DNA from 2 places in the Amycolatopsis albidoflavus genome. Region 1 is predicted to be linked to the other one. Evidence: riboswitches for the same ligand, from Rfam matches in the RefSeq annotation. Region 1 holds a riboswitch; the other holds the start of a gene.
What was found. Region 1 has a riboswitch for thiamine pyrophosphate ahead of thiO (glycine oxidase ThiO). Riboswitches for the same ligand answer to the same signal wherever they lie in the genome.
Positions count from the first base shown of each region.

Region 2: it holds a riboswitch for thiamine pyrophosphate, as region 1 does, so the genes downstream of both, ABD156_RS39875 (thiamine ABC transporter substrate-binding protein) here and thiO (glycine oxidase ThiO) in region 1, are expected to answer to the same signal.

Region 1 covers NZ_BAAAHV010000003.1:92,016-99,913, reverse strand. The annotation lists gene ABD156_RS01455 (MarR family winged helix-turn-helix transcriptional regulator) at 1-304, opposite strand, end outside; gene ABD156_RS01450 (SDR family NAD(P)-dependent oxidoreductase) at 385-1,065, shown strand; gene ABD156_RS01445 (threonine ammonia-lyase) at 1,202-2,146, opposite strand; gene ABD156_RS01440 (hypothetical protein) at 2,300-3,103, shown strand; gene thiE (thiamine phosphate synthase) at 3,183-3,848, opposite strand; TPP riboswitch at 3,879-3,984, shown strand; gene thiO (glycine oxidase ThiO) at 3,981-5,069, shown strand; gene thiS (sulfur carrier protein ThiS) at 5,069-5,269, shown strand; gene thiG (thiazole synthase) at 5,272-6,024, shown strand; gene ABD156_RS01415 (NAD(P)-dependent alcohol dehydrogenase) at 6,021-6,962, opposite strand; gene ABD156_RS01410 (TetR/AcrR family transcriptional regulator) at 7,020-7,643, shown strand; gene ABD156_RS01405 (MarR family winged helix-turn-helix transcriptional regulator) at 7,787-7,898, shown strand, end outside.
Region 2 covers NZ_BAAAHV010000025.1:39,030-46,927, forward strand. The annotation lists gene ABD156_RS39860 (cysteine hydrolase family protein) at 1-279, opposite strand, end outside; gene ABD156_RS39865 (GlxA family transcriptional regulator) at 384-1,361, shown strand; gene ABD156_RS39870 (4a-hydroxytetrahydrobiopterin dehydratase) at 1,787-2,077, opposite strand; TPP riboswitch at 2,102-2,213, shown strand; gene ABD156_RS39875 (thiamine ABC transporter substrate-binding protein) at 2,245-3,312, shown strand; gene ABD156_RS39880 (ABC transporter permease) at 3,288-4,925, shown strand; gene ABD156_RS39885 (ABC transporter ATP-binding protein) at 4,925-5,929, shown strand; gene ABD156_RS39890 (ABC transporter permease) at 5,939-6,817, opposite strand; gene ABD156_RS39895 (ABC transporter ATP-binding protein) at 6,814-7,818, opposite strand; gene ABD156_RS39900 (LolA family protein) at 7,815-7,898, opposite strand, start outside.

The DNA of each region.
Region 1 (7,898 bases):
GCAGGTTCTCCGCCGCCTTTTCGGTGGGGTAGAGGCGGACGCGCCGGGCGTCGTCGGGGTCGGACTCCCGGCGCAGCAGGCCCTTGTTCTCCAGGCCGCGGACGGCCCGGCTGACGTTGCTGGAGATCATCTGGGTGGCCTCGGCCGCGGCGTTGACCGTGGTTCCCGGGTGCCGGTCGACGAACCGCATCACCGCGCCTTCCAGCGGCGTCCCCGACTCGGCGTCGGCTTCCTTGGCGGCGTTGATGTGCCGGGCCACCGCGAGGATCAGGTCGGCGAGCTCGAAGAGCTGTTCGTCTTTCACCCGGCCAGCATAGCTATCTTTTGACAGGTATCTCCTCGACGGCGTAGCTTAGCTATCAAATGATAGCTATGGAGGCGGTCATGACCGAAGGCAAGAACGCGCTGATCATCGGGGCGTCGCGGGGGCTGGGCTACGCGCTGGCCACCGAGTTCCTCCGCCGCGGCTGGCAGGTCACCGCGACCGAGCGCACGCCCTCCGCGCTGCACGAGCTGGCCGGGCTGACGGTGGAGACCGTCGACATCGCGGTGCCCGAACAGGTCGCGGCGCTGCGCGAACGGCTGGCCGGATCGGCGTTCGACCTGCTGTTCGTCAACGCCGGAACCAACTACACGACCGACCCGTCGGCCACCTTCGCCGACGTGTCCACCGAGGACTTCGCCCAGGTCATGGTGACCAACGCGCTGAGCCCGATGCGCGTCGTCGAGACCCTCCAGGACCTGGTCCCGGCGACCGGCACCATCGGCGTGATGTCGTCAGGCCAGGGCAGCGTCGCCGACAACACCAAGGGCGGCTTCGAGGTCTACCGGGCGAGCAAGTCCGCGTTGAACCAGCTCATGCGCAGCTTCGCCGCCCGGCACGCCGACGACCCGCGCACGCTGCTGCTCCTGGCGCCCGGCTGGGTGAAGACGGACCTGGGCGGGCCGGGTGCGCGGCTGACTGTCGACGAGAGCATCCCCGGCGTCGCCGACACGATCGAGGCTTGGACGGGCAAGGGCGGGCTGCACTACCTGGACCGCCAGGGTCAGACCGTCAACTGGTGACCGCTGCGGTCCCGTTAATCGCCCCAATGCCACTTTGGGTGCGCTGGACGCACCGAATGCCACTTTGGGTGCGCTGGACGCACCGAACGCCACATTGGGTGCGTCAGATGCACCCAATGTGGCATTGGGGCGCGGTCTACGCGAGCAGCTCGGCCAGCATCGCCGGGTCGATGTTCCCGCCGGAGACGACCGCGACGGTGCGTCCGCCGGGGAGCTCGTCCGCGTGGTGCAGGTACGCGGCCGGGGCGGTGGCCCCGCTTGGCTCGGCGACCAGGCGGCCTTGCCGGGCCAGCGCGCGGACGGTGTCGCGGATTTCGTCCTCGGTCACGGTGATCACGCCGTCCAGGACGTGCCGCAGGTGCGCGAACGTGAGCTCGGACGGTTGCGCGCGCAGGCCGTCGGCGATGGTGCGGGCGCGTTCGGCGATGGGCCAGTCCACGATCTCGCCCGCGGCGAGACTGGCCGCGGTGTCGCCGGCCAGTTCCGGCTCGACGCCGTAAACCTTCGCGTTCGGGCACTTCGCCTTGATCGCGGTGCCGACCCCGGAGGCGAAGCCGCCGCCGCTGACCGGCACCAGCACGGTCTCGACGTCCGGCAGGTCTTCCGCGATCTCGAGGCCGACGGTGCCCTGCCCGGCGATGATGTCCGGGTGGTCGAACGGCGGGATCAGCGTGAGACCGCGTTCATCGGCGAGCGCGAGCGCCGCCGATTCCCGTTCCGCGATCGGCACTTCGCGGACTTCCGCACCCCAGCGAAGAGTGGCTTCGACCTTCAGCCGCGGAGTCACGTCTGGCACCACGATCACCGCGGGAATCCCGAATTCGCGCGCGGCGTAGGCGACTGCTTGCGCGTGGTTGCCGCTCGAATACGCGACCACGCCGCGTTTCCGTTCGGTGTCGGTGAGTGCGGCGATCGCGTTGTACGCGCCGCGGATCTTGAACGCGCCGATCGGTTGCAGGCTCTCGGGTTTCACCCAGAATTCGCCGGGAACCCAGAGCTGGCGCAGCAGCGGGGTGTGCACCGCGGTGCCCTTCACCCGCTCGGCCGCGGCTTCGATGTCGGAGATCGTCACGAGGTGCATGAGGCGAGTATGTCAGGAAAGTGTGAGCTTTAGTCTATCCATTTTGGACAGTCAACGTGGCGTCCCTCACGCCGAGGCAACGAAGGGAGCGTCTCAGGCGACTTAACCGTTGAAGAAACAGGGACGACGACCGGGAACGATCAGATCGGAATCATGAGCGAGGAGCAGAAGGAAACCGCGGAGGACAAGAAGAAACTCCGGACGACCTCGGTGCTCGCCGCGGCGCTGGCGGCGGTCACCGCCGCGTTGCTGGGTTCGACGCTGGGGGTCGCGGGGACAGTCATCGGCGCCGGAGTGGCCAGCGTGGTCAGCACGGTCGGCGGCGAGTTGTACCTGCGTTCTCTGCAGAAGACTCGTGATGCCGCGCGGAAGGCCATGGAGACGGCCGCACGACGCAGCCGGGCCGGGCTTGCTCCGGTGCGGGTGCCGGTTGACGACGTGGCGTCGGCGAATCCTGGCGAGGCGCCGACGGTGTATCTGCCCGCCGATTTGGCGAATATGCCTACGGTTCGGTTGTCCGAGCTGAAGCCGACTGAACCGGAGAAGTCCGACAGCCTGGGCGAGAAGCTGCGGAAGATGCGGTGGCCGTTGATCATCGCTTCTAGCGTGGTGGCGTTCGTTGTCGCGTTGGTTGTCTTGCTCGGTCTGGATTGGACGACCAAGGGGAGCGTGTCCACTGGGTTGATTCCCCGGCAGCCGGATACCAGTCAGCAGCGGGATGACCATCCGGACAACACCCCGAGCACCGCACCGCAGACACCCCCGCCCGGTGAGTCGAAGCAGAACAACCCGACGTCCACTCCGACCACGACGCCGAGCGCTCCGCCGTCCTCACAGCAGCCGACGCAGCAGACGCGCCCGCCGTCCACGTCCTCGAACCCGCCCACGAGTTCACAGGCCCCCGCGACCAGCCAGACGCCGACCGCCCCCGCAGTCCCGTCAAACGCGGGCGAGTAACTCCCCGCGGCGGTCCGTGAGGGGAACCTTCACGGACTCTGAGTCCCTCAGGGTTCCCCTCACGGCCCACCTGAGTCCGCTACGAAAGCCGGGCCTTCAGCCCCTCCGCGGCGGCCTTGGGATCCTCCGCCTCGGTGATCGCCCGGACGACCACAACTCGTGAGGCCCCCGCGTCCAGCACCTCCGGCAACCGGGCCTCGTCGATCCCGCCGATCGCGAACCAAGGCCGCTCCGTCCCGAGAGCCGCGGTAGACCGGACCAAGCCCAGCCCCGGCGCGAACCGGCCGGGTTTCGTCGGGGTGGGCCAGCACGGGCCGGTGCAGAAGTAGTCCACGCCGGTCTCTGCCGCCGCAGCCGCGGCCTGCTCCTCCGAATGGGTGGAACGGCCGATCACCACGTCGTCGCCCAGGACGCGCCGTGCCAGCGAGACCGGGATGTCGTCCTGCCCCAAATGCAACACATCCGCCCCCACCGCCAGTGCCACATCCGCTCGATCGTTCACCGACAGCAGTGCGCCATGCCGTGCGCAGGCCTCCGCCAGCACCTCCAGCGCGGCGATCTCCTGCTTGGCCTCCAGCGGCGAGCCGCCCGTCTTGTCCCGCAGCTGCACGATGTCGACGCCACCGGCCAACGCGGCGTCCGCGAACTCGGCGAGGTCCCCACGCGAGGTGCGCGCGTCGGTGCACAAGTACAGCCGGGCGTCGGCGAGACGGGTGCGAATTTGGTCTCCGGTCAAGGCAGGCATGGCGGTGACGTTACCCGCGCGCTACGGTGTGGGAGTCCGCACGGGAGCCCGAGGCACGGGCTGAGAGGGAGCTGCCGCTCCGACCGTGGAACCTGATCCGGGTCATGCCGGCGCAGGGAGCGTGATTCCACTGTGAACACCAGCACCACAACCGTCACTGTCGTCGGCGGCGGCGTCATCGGGCTGTCCGCGGCCTGGCGCGCGGCTGCCCAGGGATGGCGGGTCACGGTCGTCGACCCGGATCCCGTGCGCGGCGGCGCGTCCTGGCTGGCCGGCGGGATGCTCGCCCCGGTCACCGAGGCGTGGCCGGGCGAGGAAGCCGTGCTCAGCCTGGGCGAAGCGTCGCTGCGACGCTGGCCAAGTTTCGCGCGGGAGTTAGCCGCCGAAGGAACCGATCCCGGGCTGGCCGAGCACGGCACGATCGTCGTCGGGTTCGACAGCGCCGACGCCGGGCACCTCGACATCCTCGCCGGGTACCTGCGTTCGCTCGGCCGCGACGTCGAGACGCTCACCGGGCGTGCGGCGAAGCGGCTCGCGCCGGGGCTTGGCGCGGTTCGCAGCGGCCTGCGGGTACCGGGCGATTTAGCCGTGGACAACCGGAAACTGCTCACAGCGCTGAGCGAAGCGGCTACAAAGCGTGGAGTCGAGTTCCGTCGTGAACGGCTCAAGAGCCTCTCCGAAGTCTCCGGCCCGGTGATCCTTGCCGCCGGCGCGTGGACCGGCCAGCTGCATCCGTTGCTGGAGCACGCCGTACGCCCGCTGAAGGGCGAGATTCTGCGACTGCGTCCGCGTCGGGGCTGTCTGCCCCCTCCGCCGTACACGGTGCGCGCGATGGTCGAGGGACGGCCGATCTATCTGGTACCACGAGAAGACGGCGAACTGGTTCTTGGCGCGACGCAGTACGAAGCGGGTTTCGACCAAGCTGTCACCGCGCGCGGCGTACGCGAGCTGTTGGAGAACGCGGAGCGGATTCTGCCTGGCATCACGGAGTACGAGCTGGTGGAGGTCGCCGCTGGACTGCGTGCCGCTAGCCGTGACGCTTTGCCGTACATCGGCGAAGTGAGCGAAGGCGTGTACGCGGCGACAGGACATCACCGCAACGGTTTGCTGATGGCACCCGCGACCGCGGACGCCGTGGTCGCGTGGCTGGCCGGCGAAGCCCCGTCGCCGGAGGTCGCCGCGGCGACGCCTGCCCGGCTGGTCGAGAAGGAGCGAGTCTGATGGAGATCAAGGTCAACGGCGAGTGGCGGGAGTTTCCCGACGACAGCACCGTTTCCGCGGTCCTGGACGCGCTGGGTGCGGAGCGCCGCGGCGTGGCCGTCGCGGTCAACGGCGAGGTCGTGCGGCGTGGCGAATGGGAAGAAGCGGTCGTGCCGAAGGGTGCGAACCTCGAAGTGCTGACCGCGGTTCAAGGAGGTTGAGCATGGACGACCTGATCATCGGCGAACACAAGCTGTCGTCGCGATTGATCATCGGCACCGGTGGCGCGGCGAATCTCGAGGTGCTGGAACGCGCGCTGGTCGCGTCGGGCACCCAGCTGACCACCGTGGCGATGCGCCGAGCCGACGCCGAGGGCGGCTCCGGAGTGCTGGAGCTGTTGCGGCGCTTGGACATCGAGCTGCTGCCCAACACCGCGGGCTGCCGGACGGCGGCCGAAGCCGTGCTCACCGCCCAGCTGGCCCGCGAGGCGCTGGAAACGAACCTGGTCAAACTCGAGGTGCACGCCGACGACCGGACGCTGCTGCCCGATCCGCTGGAGACGCTCGAAGCCGCCGAACGCCTGGTGGCGGACGGATTCACGGTGTTCGCCTACACCAACGACGACCCGGTGCTCGCCCTCCGTCTCGAGGAGGCGGGCTGCGCCGCGGTGATGCCGCTCGGCGCCCCGATCGGCACCGGGCTGGGCATCCGGAACCCGCACAACATCGAGCTGATCGTCTCGCGCGCGTCGGTGCCGATCGTGCTGGACGCTGGGATCGGTACTGCTTCGGACGCGACGCTGGCCATGGAACTCGGCTGCTCGGCGGTGCTTCTGTCGACGGCGGTGACCCGGGCCGCGGATCCGGAACGGATGGCGTTGGCGATGCGGAGCGCCGTGGAGGCGGGGTATCTGGCGCGAGGCGCGGGACGGGTGCCGCAGCGGTTTTGGGCGCAGGCGTCCAGTCCGCCTCGCTAGACCTCGACGACGATTTTGCCGCGCACACCGCCGTTTTCGAGCGTGCGGTGTGCCTCGGCGATGTCCGCCAGCGGAAACACCCGATCCACCAACGGCCGCACCAACCCGGCATTGACCCACCGGCTCAGATCAGCGAGCAGATCCGCCTTGGGGTTCCCGCTGAAACCGCGCACCCACCGCTTCGGGCGTAGCGAGTTCGCCGCGACATAACCGACCGAGCGGGCCGGACGGTCGAGGTCGAACGCGATCGCGACCATCCGCCCGCGCGGGGTCAGCAGCCGCCGGAACGTGTCGAGGTCGCGGCCGACGGTGTCGAGAATGACGTCGAACTTCCCCAGGTCGCCGGGATCGCGGTAGTCGAGTGCGACATCCGCCCCGAGTTCCCTTGCCAGCTCCAGGTTTTTGGCGCTCGTCAGCCCGGTCACGTGTGCGCCCATCGCTTTTCCGAGCTGCGTCGCCACAAAACCGACCCCGCCGGTCGCGCCGCGAATCAGCAGGCGTTCGCCGGGCTTGAGATGGGCTTTGTCGCGCAGCGCGGTAATCGCGGTGATGCCCACGGCCAGCGACGCGGCTTGCGCGGGGTCGAGGCCGGCGGGTACGTGGTCCAGCCGATCCGCGGCCATCACGTAGTACTCGGCGGCAGTGCCCATGCGCCGCCCGCCGCCCCAGACGAGGTCGCCGACGGCGAACCGGCTCGTCCCGGGTTCCACCACCTCGCCGACGAGGTCCACTCCGATCCGCTTGGGAAAACGCTTGCCGCTGAACGGAAGCAGCTTCCCGGACCGCATGGAGAGTTCGCCGCCGTTGACCGAGAGCGCGCGCACTCGGACGAGGACTTCGCCGGGACCGGGCACCGGTGTCGGGACCGTGGTCTCGCGCAGGACTTCCGGCGGTCCGTAGCGGTCGTAGGTGATGGCTCGCATCGAAGTGGAAGGCATGTTCCACTTCTAGCACGGAAAGTGGAAGGGGTCTTCCGATTCGCGTAAAGTGAGAGAGTGCTGGAAAAACCGACTCGGTTGCGCACCGACGCCGCCCACAATCGCGCGCAGATTCTCGAGATCGCGAAGCGCACCTTCGAGACCGAGGGCCTGGACGTGTCGATGAGCGAACTCGCGCGCCGCGCGGGGCTCGGCGTGGCCACGGTGTACCGCCATTTCCCGACCAAGGCCGATCTCGTCGCCGAAGCCTTCGCCGAGCCGATGGCCGAATGCGCGGGGATGCTCGACGAGGCGCTCGCCGACCCCGACCCGTGGCGCGGGTTTTGCCGGGTGATCGAGGAAGTGTGTGCGATGCAGGCACGCAACCACGGTTTCTCCGCCGCGATCGTGACCGCGCTGCCGGATCAGGCGCGTTTCGCGGAGCTGCGGGACCACGCGTTGCGGGGGTTCACCGAGTTGATCCGCCGGGCGCAGGAAGCCGGTGCGCTGCGGGCCGACTTCGCGGTTTCCGACCTGTCGTTGATCTTGCTGGCGAACGGCGGGCTGCGGTCGGGCGCGGGAGCCGCGGCACCGGCGGCGTCGCGGCGGCTCGCCGGTTATCTGCTGCAGTCGTTCCGCACGGAGACGGCCGCGCCGCTGCCGCCGCCCGCCGAGCTTCCGCTCGACGGGTCGGTGCTCTGAATGGGCGGCCAAGCTGCACAAATAGCCTGGTAATGGTGATTTCGCCCGCGCTTGACGCGGATTGTGCACGGGTACGCCGTATGGTTGACGGCACCCTTTCCGGCGCACCCAGCGGCGGGCACCAGCGTCAGAAGGAGCCGATCGTGACTCTTTCCTCGGTCCAGGACGTAACGGGCCGGTTGTATCTAGCGGTGGGACGGCTTTCCCGCTCGCTGCGCCAGGCCGGCGCGCCCGGGCCCGGACACGGGTCGATCT
Region 2 (7,898 bases), on a different contig from region 1:
GATCGGCGCGACGTCCGGATGAATGCTGCCGATCTCGGCGCGGATGTCGTAAGGCGTGCCCTCGCCGCCGTCGTTGATTACGTGGATCACGGTCGTTCCGGCGGCGCGCGCCTTGGCGAGCAAGTCTTGAGCCGCGGTCAGCGCCGGACGCCAGCCGTCCAGTTCCATCACGCCGCGGGTGTAGGTGTTCTGGTAGTCGACCAGGATCAGCGTCGCGTCGGCCAGCGTCGCCGGGGTCTGGTCGAGACCGTTCAGCTCCCGCAGCGTTTTCCTTGCCATGGTGGGGGTTTCCTCTCGTATCTGGTTCGCACGATCGACGCTAGACTCGGCAGCGGATGTCGGCAATGACATGCAAGACGCAGAAACCGACATGAGGGGATGCGATGAAGAGACTGCTGGTCGTCGTCCTGTTCGATCGGATCGACCTGCTCGACGTGACCGGGCCCGCTGAGGTGTTTTCCTTGCTGCAGCGGGAAATGGACCAGCCGACGGGCTACCGGGTGGTGCTCGCGGCCGGAACGACGGACCCGGTGACCACCTCGGCCGGGGTGCGTGTCTTGCCCGACGTGACGTTCGCGGAGTTGTCCGGGAAGGCGATCGACACCCTGATCGTGCCGGGGGCGGTGACGGCCGGGGAGAACGGGGAGATCGTCGCGCGCTGCGACCCGGCAGTGGTCGAGGAGGTGCGCCGGCTCGCGGGGCAGACGCGCCGGGTGGCGTCCGTCTGCGTCGGTGCGCACATCCTCGCGGCGGCGGGGCTGCTCGACGGCAAACGTGCCACCACGCACTGGTCGACCGCTCGGCAGCTGGCCGCGGAGCATCCGGAAGTGACCGTCGACGCGGATCCGATCTTCATTCGCGACGGCAGCGTGTGGACCGGGGCGGGGTTGAGTGCTTGCCTCGATCTCGCACTCGCGCTGGTGGCCGATGATTTCGGTCCGGAGCTGGCGTCGCGGGTAGCTCGCCAGCTGGTGATGTTCTTGCGGCGGCCGGGTGGGCAGAGCCAGTTCAGCGTGTCCTTGGAACCCGCGTCCGCGACTCGGCGCGTGGATGAGTTGCGGCAGCACATCGCCGCGCATCTGGCGGATCCGTTGACGGTCGCTGACCTCGCCGCGCATGCCCACGTGACGGATCGGCAGATCACGCGAGTGTTCAAAGCGGAACTGGGGATGACGCCCGCCGCGTACGTCGAGCACGCGCGGGTCGAGGCGGCGCGGCATCGGCTGGAGACGACTGATGAAACGCTGTCACGGATCGCCGGGGCTTGCGGATTCGGTACGGTTTCTACGCTGAACCGGTCTTTTCGGCGGACCTTGAATACGACGCCCAACGAGTACCGGGAGCGGTTCCGGATCAGTTAGCGGCAGAACATTTCCCCGCCGGAACACGCCCCGAAGGGCCGACCGGGACGCGGGTGCTCAGCCGAGCAGGCCGAGCACCACCATCGACAACAGGACGACAGCGGTCGAAAACACCGCGACCCACGTGCGCTGTGCGGCGGTGAGCTGGACGGAGGTGCTGTTCATGGCGGGTCCTAGCGGGGCGAGTGCCGATGATTACCGCTGGGATAGCGCCTTGATCTAGCTCACTGTTACCGCTTGTGATCAAGGTCACGGCGATTGCGCGCGGTGTGCCACAGCACCCCGCCCGCGGCGGCCACCATCAGGCCGAACGAACCCATCCCTACCACGAGTGCCTGGACCATCCCGGCTCCTTCCGTCGCGTCTGTCCGGGAGACGCGCGAGGGGGCCGGTCGTTATGCCAGGGTTGCGGACGTCACACCTGGTCAGCGGGCCGCCAGCACCTCGTCGATCTGCTTGGCCAGTGCGAAGTCGCGATCGGTCAGCCCGCCGAGGAAGTGGGTGCTGAGGCGGAAGGTCAGCGTGCGCCAGCGGATGTCGATGTCGGGATGGTGGTCGGCCTCCTCGGCGAGCACGGCCACCCGGTCCACCACCTCGATCGCCGCCGGGAAGGACGGGAGTTCGGCGGTCCGCACGATGCTGTCGCCCTCGCGCTGCCACTTCGGGACGGTGCCGAGGGCCTGCTCCACTGCCGAGTCGTTCAATAGCTGAGTCATCACTCCATGGTGTCGGCTACGCTGCGGCATTGCCACGGGAGTCCGGTACGCCGGGCTGAGAGGCGGGCCTCGCACCCGCGACCGTTCGCACCTGGATCCGGATCATGCCGGCGCAGGGAGGCCGTATCGCTCTCCCTCATCCGGCGCAGTGCAGGAGGGGAAGAATGATGTCGCGGACCGTCCGCACGGTGGCCTGCCTCGCAGGAGTCTCGGTGCTCGCCAGCGCCTGCTCGCTCTCCAGCGGCGACTCCGGCGGGTCGTCCGCGAGCTCTGACCAGCAGACGCCGACCGTCACGCTGGTCACGCACGATTCGTTCGCCGCCCCGCAGGACGTGCTCGACGCCTTCCAGCGCCAGTCCGGGATCAAGCTCAAGATCCTCAAGTCCGGCGACGCCGGCGCGCTCACGAACAAGCTCGTGCTCACCAAGGGCAGCCCGATCGGCGACGTCGCGTACGGCGTCGACAACACCTTCGCCTCGCGCGCTCTCAGCGAGGGCGTCTTCCAGCCCTACACCAGCCCGGAGGCCGACCGCGGGCCGCAGCGTTACTCCGTCGACCCGCAGCACCGGCTGGCGGCGGTCGACCTCGGCGACGTCTGCGTGAACATCGACCCGGCCTACTTCGCGAGCAAGGGCCTCCCGGAGCCGAAGACGTACGACGACCTCGCCGACCCCAAGTACAAGGACCTCACCGTCGCGGAGAGCCCGGCCACCGCGTCGCCGGGGCTGGCCTTCCTGCTCGGCACGGTCGCGAAGTACGGCGAGGACGGCTGGAAGGGCTACTGGCAGAAGCTGAAAGACAACGGCCTCAAGACCGTCAGCGGCTGGGAGGAGGCCTACACCAAGGACTTCTCCGGCTCGTCGGGCAAGGGCCCGCGGCCGATCGTCGTGTCCTACGCCTCGTCGCCGGCCGCCGAGGTCGGCGAGGACGGCAAGCCGCGCACCAAGGCGCTGCTCGACACCTGCTTCCGCCAGGTCGAGTACGCGGGCGTGCTCACCAACGGCAAGCAGATCCCGCAGGCCCAGAAGGTCGTCGACTTCCTGCTGTCGCAGCAGTTCCAGACGACGGTCGCGGCCAACATGTACGTCTACCCCGCGCGCCAGGGCGTCGAACTGCCCGCGGGCTGGGCCACCGCGGCGCCGCAGCCGCAGACGCCGGCCACCATGCCCGCGGACAGGGTGCAGGCGGGCCGGGAGAAGTGGATCGGGGAATGGCGCTCGCTCATGGGCGCGTGATCCCCGCGCGCACCATCGGGCTCACGCTGCTCGGCTTGCTGCCGGCCGCGTTCCTGGTGGTGTTCTTCGCCTGGCCGGTCGTCGCGATCGTGGGCCGGGGGTTTTCCGCGGGCGGCGTCGACACTGTGCTCGGCGACCCGCAGACGTGGCGGCTCGCCGGGTTCACGCTGGCCAGCGCGGCCGCGTCGACAGTGGTCGCGGTGCTCGCCGGGCTGCCGGTGGCGTACCTGCTCGCGCGTGTCCGGCTGCCCGGCGTCGGATTGGCGCGGACGATCGTGCTGGTTCCGTTCGTGCTGCCGACGGTCGTCGTCGGGCTGGCTTTCCGGGCGATCTGGCCGGACGGCGGGGTGCTGCCGCTGGTGCTGGCCAACGCGTTCTTCAACGTCGCCGTCGTCGCGCGCACGGTCGCCGGGTTGTGGGCGCATCTCGATCCGCGAGCGACCGAGGCCGCGCGGGCGCTCGGTGCCTCGCCGTGGCGGGCGTTCCGGTCGGTGACGTTGCCTGCGCTCGGCCCGGCCATCGCGTCGGCTGCCGCAGTGGTGTTTCTGTTCTGCGCCACCAGCTTCGGTGTGGTGTTGATTCTCGGCGGCGGTAGCTACCGGACGCTCGAGACCGAGATTTACCTCCGCACGGTCGACCTGCTCGACCTTTCCGGGGCGGCTGCGTTGTCGCTGATCCAGTTCGCGGCCGTCGTCGCCGCGCTGGTGCTGGGGGCGGTGGCGCGCCGGAAGCGGGAGAACGCGGTGAAGCTGCGGTCCGCCCAGGTCACCGCGCGTCGGCCCCGAGGCGGGGAGTGGTGGACGGTCGGCGCCGCGGTGGTGGTGCTCGGCCTGTTGCTGACGCCGATCGTCTCGCTGCTCGTAGAGTCGGTGTCCACTTCGGACGGATGGAGCTTCGCCGGATACCGCGCGCTGAACACCTTGGGGCAGAACGGCGCGCTGCAGGTGTCTGGCTGGATCGCGGCGCAGAATTCGCTCGCCGCGGCTACTGATGCGACGCTGCTGGCGATGGCTGTCGGGCTGGTCGCGAGTGTGGTGCTGGTGGCGCTCCGCCGTTCGCCGGGAGGGCTCGCACGCGGGATGGGCGAGACCATGGACGTCGCGTTGATGCTGCCGTTGGGCGTGTCCGCGGTGACCGTCGGCTTCGGTTATCTCGTGACGCTCGACGCGTTGCCCGGCGACCTCCGCACGTCGCCGCTGCTCGTGCCGTTCGCTCAAGCGCTGGTGATCATGCCGCTGGTGGTGCGGATGATCCTGCCGGTGCTGCGCGCGGTGGACGTCCGGCTGCGCCAGGCCGCCGCGACGCTCGGCGCGAGCCCGGCGCGGGTGTGGCGGGAGATCGACTTTCCGCTGGTCGCGCGGTCGGTGGTGGCCGCGGCGGGCTTCGGGTACGTCGTCGCGCTCGGCGAGTTCGGCGCGACCAGCTTCCTCGCGCGGCCGGACGCGCCGACGCTCCCGGTGGCCGTCGCGACGCTGATCAGCAGGCCGGGGGAGTTGAACAACCAAATGGCGTACGCCGCGTGCGCCCTGCTCATGGTGGTGACTGTGGTGGCGGTGGCGCTGATCGACCGGTTCGGCTCGGTCCGTGGCCGCAGCACGGTCGGGGAGTTCTGATGGCGCTCACGGTACGGGATTTGACTGTCCACTATGGATCATTCGCCGCGGTCCGCGACGCGAAGCTGGACATCGCCGACGGCGAGGTGCTCGCGTTGCTGGGCCCGTCCGGTTCGGGCAAGTCGACGTTGCTGCGCGCGATCACCGGGCTGGAGCCGGTGTCGTCCGGTTCGGTTTCCTGGGACGGTACCGATCTCGCCGCGGTGCCGGTGCACAAGCGCGAATTCGGCCTGGTGTTCCAGGACGGACAGCTGTTTCCGCATCGCGACGTCGCCGCGAACATCGCGTTCGGCCTGCGGATGCACGGCGTGCCTCGCGAACGGCACGCGGCGCGCGTGGAGGAGCTGCTGAAGCTGGTCGGCCTGGAAGGCTACGAACGGCGACGGGTGACCGAGCTGTCCGGGGGACAGGCGCAGCGGGTCGCGTTGGCTCGTGCGCTGGCCCCGGAACCGCGTTTGCTGCTGCTGGACGAGCCACTGTCCGGATTGGACGCCGGACTCCGCGAGCAGCTGGCCATCGATCTGGCGGATCTGTTGCGGCGCAGCAAGATCACCGCGCTGCTCGTGACGCACGACCAGGAGGAAGCGTTCACGCTCGCCGATCGCGTGGCGGTGCTCGACGCCGGGGAAATCCGACAGGAGGGCGCGGTCCGGTCGGTGTGGAACAAGCCGGTGGACGAGAACGTGGCGCGATTCCTTGGCGTCACGATGTTCCTGGACGGCACCGCGGCCGATGGCGTGGTGCGGACCGAACTGGGCACCGTCGAGCTGGGCGTGGACGACGGTCCGGTGAGGCTCGGATTGCGGCCGCACGGCTTGAAAGTCGCTGCCGAGGGCGTGCCCGGCGAAGTAACCGCCGCGGTGCACCGGCGAGAGCATCTGCGGCTGGTCGTCCGCTGCGGAGAGTCCACTGTGGACGCGATCGCCCCGGCCGGGGCGGACTACCGGGCAGGCGACCCCGTCCGGCTCCAGCCGGATCCGGACGGGATCGCCGTAGTGGGCTGAACCCCCAGGTCAGCCGTCTCGGGTGACGAGGCGCCCGTAGGCGATCGACAGCCCCACGACGATGTAGCAGGCCGCGCGGACCGCGCCTTCGCCCATCATCGACAGCGTCATCGGATCCTGCAGGGCCGAGGCCGGGGCGAGGGTCCAGTTCTGCGTGAGCAGGAACGGGTGCACCGCCTTCAGCGAGCTGAGGAAGCCGAGAATCGTGAAGACGATGTTCATCGCCAGCACCGAGGCGACCACGAGCATCGGGTGCTCGGTAAAGCTCGACACCGCCAGCGCGATCGCGCCGACCGCCCACAGCTGCAGCACGATCCAGCCGCCGACGAGCAGGATCCGCAGCAGCGCCTCGCCGAGCGACAACGTGGTGCCCGACAGCGTGAACAGCGAATCCGTGCCGTTGATGATCAACCCGGTGGCCACGCCGGTCACGCACATCGCGAGCACCGCGACCACGGACACCGTCGCGACGCCGAACGCCTTGACCGTCAGCAGCCGCCCGCGACTCACCGGCGCGATGAGCCAGCCGCGCAGCGTGCCGTGCGCGGCCTCGCCGGCGATCGCGTCCGCGCCCGCCATCGCGGAGGCGAGCGGCAGCAGCAGCGTGAGCGTCATGACCATCGCGGCGATCGGCAGCACGAACGCGTTGTTCACCGCCGACACCAGCAGCGCGCCGCCGCTGTCGTCCGGTGCGTTGCCCCCGGTGTTCTGGCCGACGAACGTGAGGCCGATCCCGATCACGATCGGCACCAGCGCCAGCAAACCCAGCACGGCGAGCGTGCGCGGCCGGTGGAAAATCCAGCGCAGCTCCGCGGCGATCAGCCGGAGCAACGGCACCGTGTCGTGCCCGGTCCGGCTCACCGGCACGGCGACGGCAGCGGTAGTCATGATTCCCCCTCAGCTTCGTCGCCAGCCGCCGATTCCCCTTCGGTCAGCCGCGCGAACAGGTCCTCCAGCCCGGTCCGCGCCCGGGTCGCCTCGTGCACCTCGACCCCGGCTTGCACGAGCACCTGCAGCACCCTCGGCGAGGGCGTCGCGGTGAGGTCGACGCGGACGCCGTCCGGCGTCAGCCGAGCCCCGATCCGGTTCTCCCGCAAGGTTTCCACCGCCTGCTCGGCGTCCGGGGTGCGCACCAGCAGCGCGGCGTTCCCCGACTCCAGCAGATCCGACAGTTCGCCTTGCGCGACCACCGTGCCGGACTGCAGCACCGCCACGTGCGTACAGGTCGCTTCGACCTCGGCGAGCAGGTGCGAGGAAACCACCACGGTCACGCCGTCTGCGTGCAGATCGGCGATGATACGGCGGATCTCCCTGGTACCCGCCGGATCCAGACCGTTGGTGGGTTCGTCGAGCACGACCATCCGGCGCGGCACCAGCAGTGCGCTCGCCAAGCCGAGCCGTTGCTTCATGCCGAGCGAATAGCCCTTGTACCGGCGGCGCGCGGCGACCGACAGCCCGACCCGGTCCAGTGCGGAGTCGACCGCGCCGGGGATCGCGGACGACGCCAGCCGGGGTTCGGCGGCGGCGAACCGCAGCAGGTTGTCGCGGCCGGAGAGGAACGGGTGGAAGCCCGGCCCCTCGACCAGCGCGCCGACGTCCGGCAGCGCGTGCGCGGATTCCTCCGGCATCTTCCGGCCGAGCAGTTCGACCTCGCCCGCGGTCGGGCGGACGAGCCCGAGCAGCATCCGGATCGTGGTCGTCTTGCCCGAACCGTTGGGCCCGAGCATGCCGAGCACGGCGCCCTCGGGCACGTCCAGGTCCACGTGGTCCACCGCGACCGTGCTGCGGTAGACCTTGCGCACCCCTCGGGTGCGCGCGGCCAGCGGGACCGCCGGGGCGGGCACCTCGTCCGAGATGCCCGCCCCGGTTTCGACCGCGATGCTGGTCACTTGGCGCCCAGCGCTTCGTAGAGCACCTGCTCCGGGACCGCGCCGGCGGCGAACCGGCCGTCGTCGGTCAGGACCGCGCC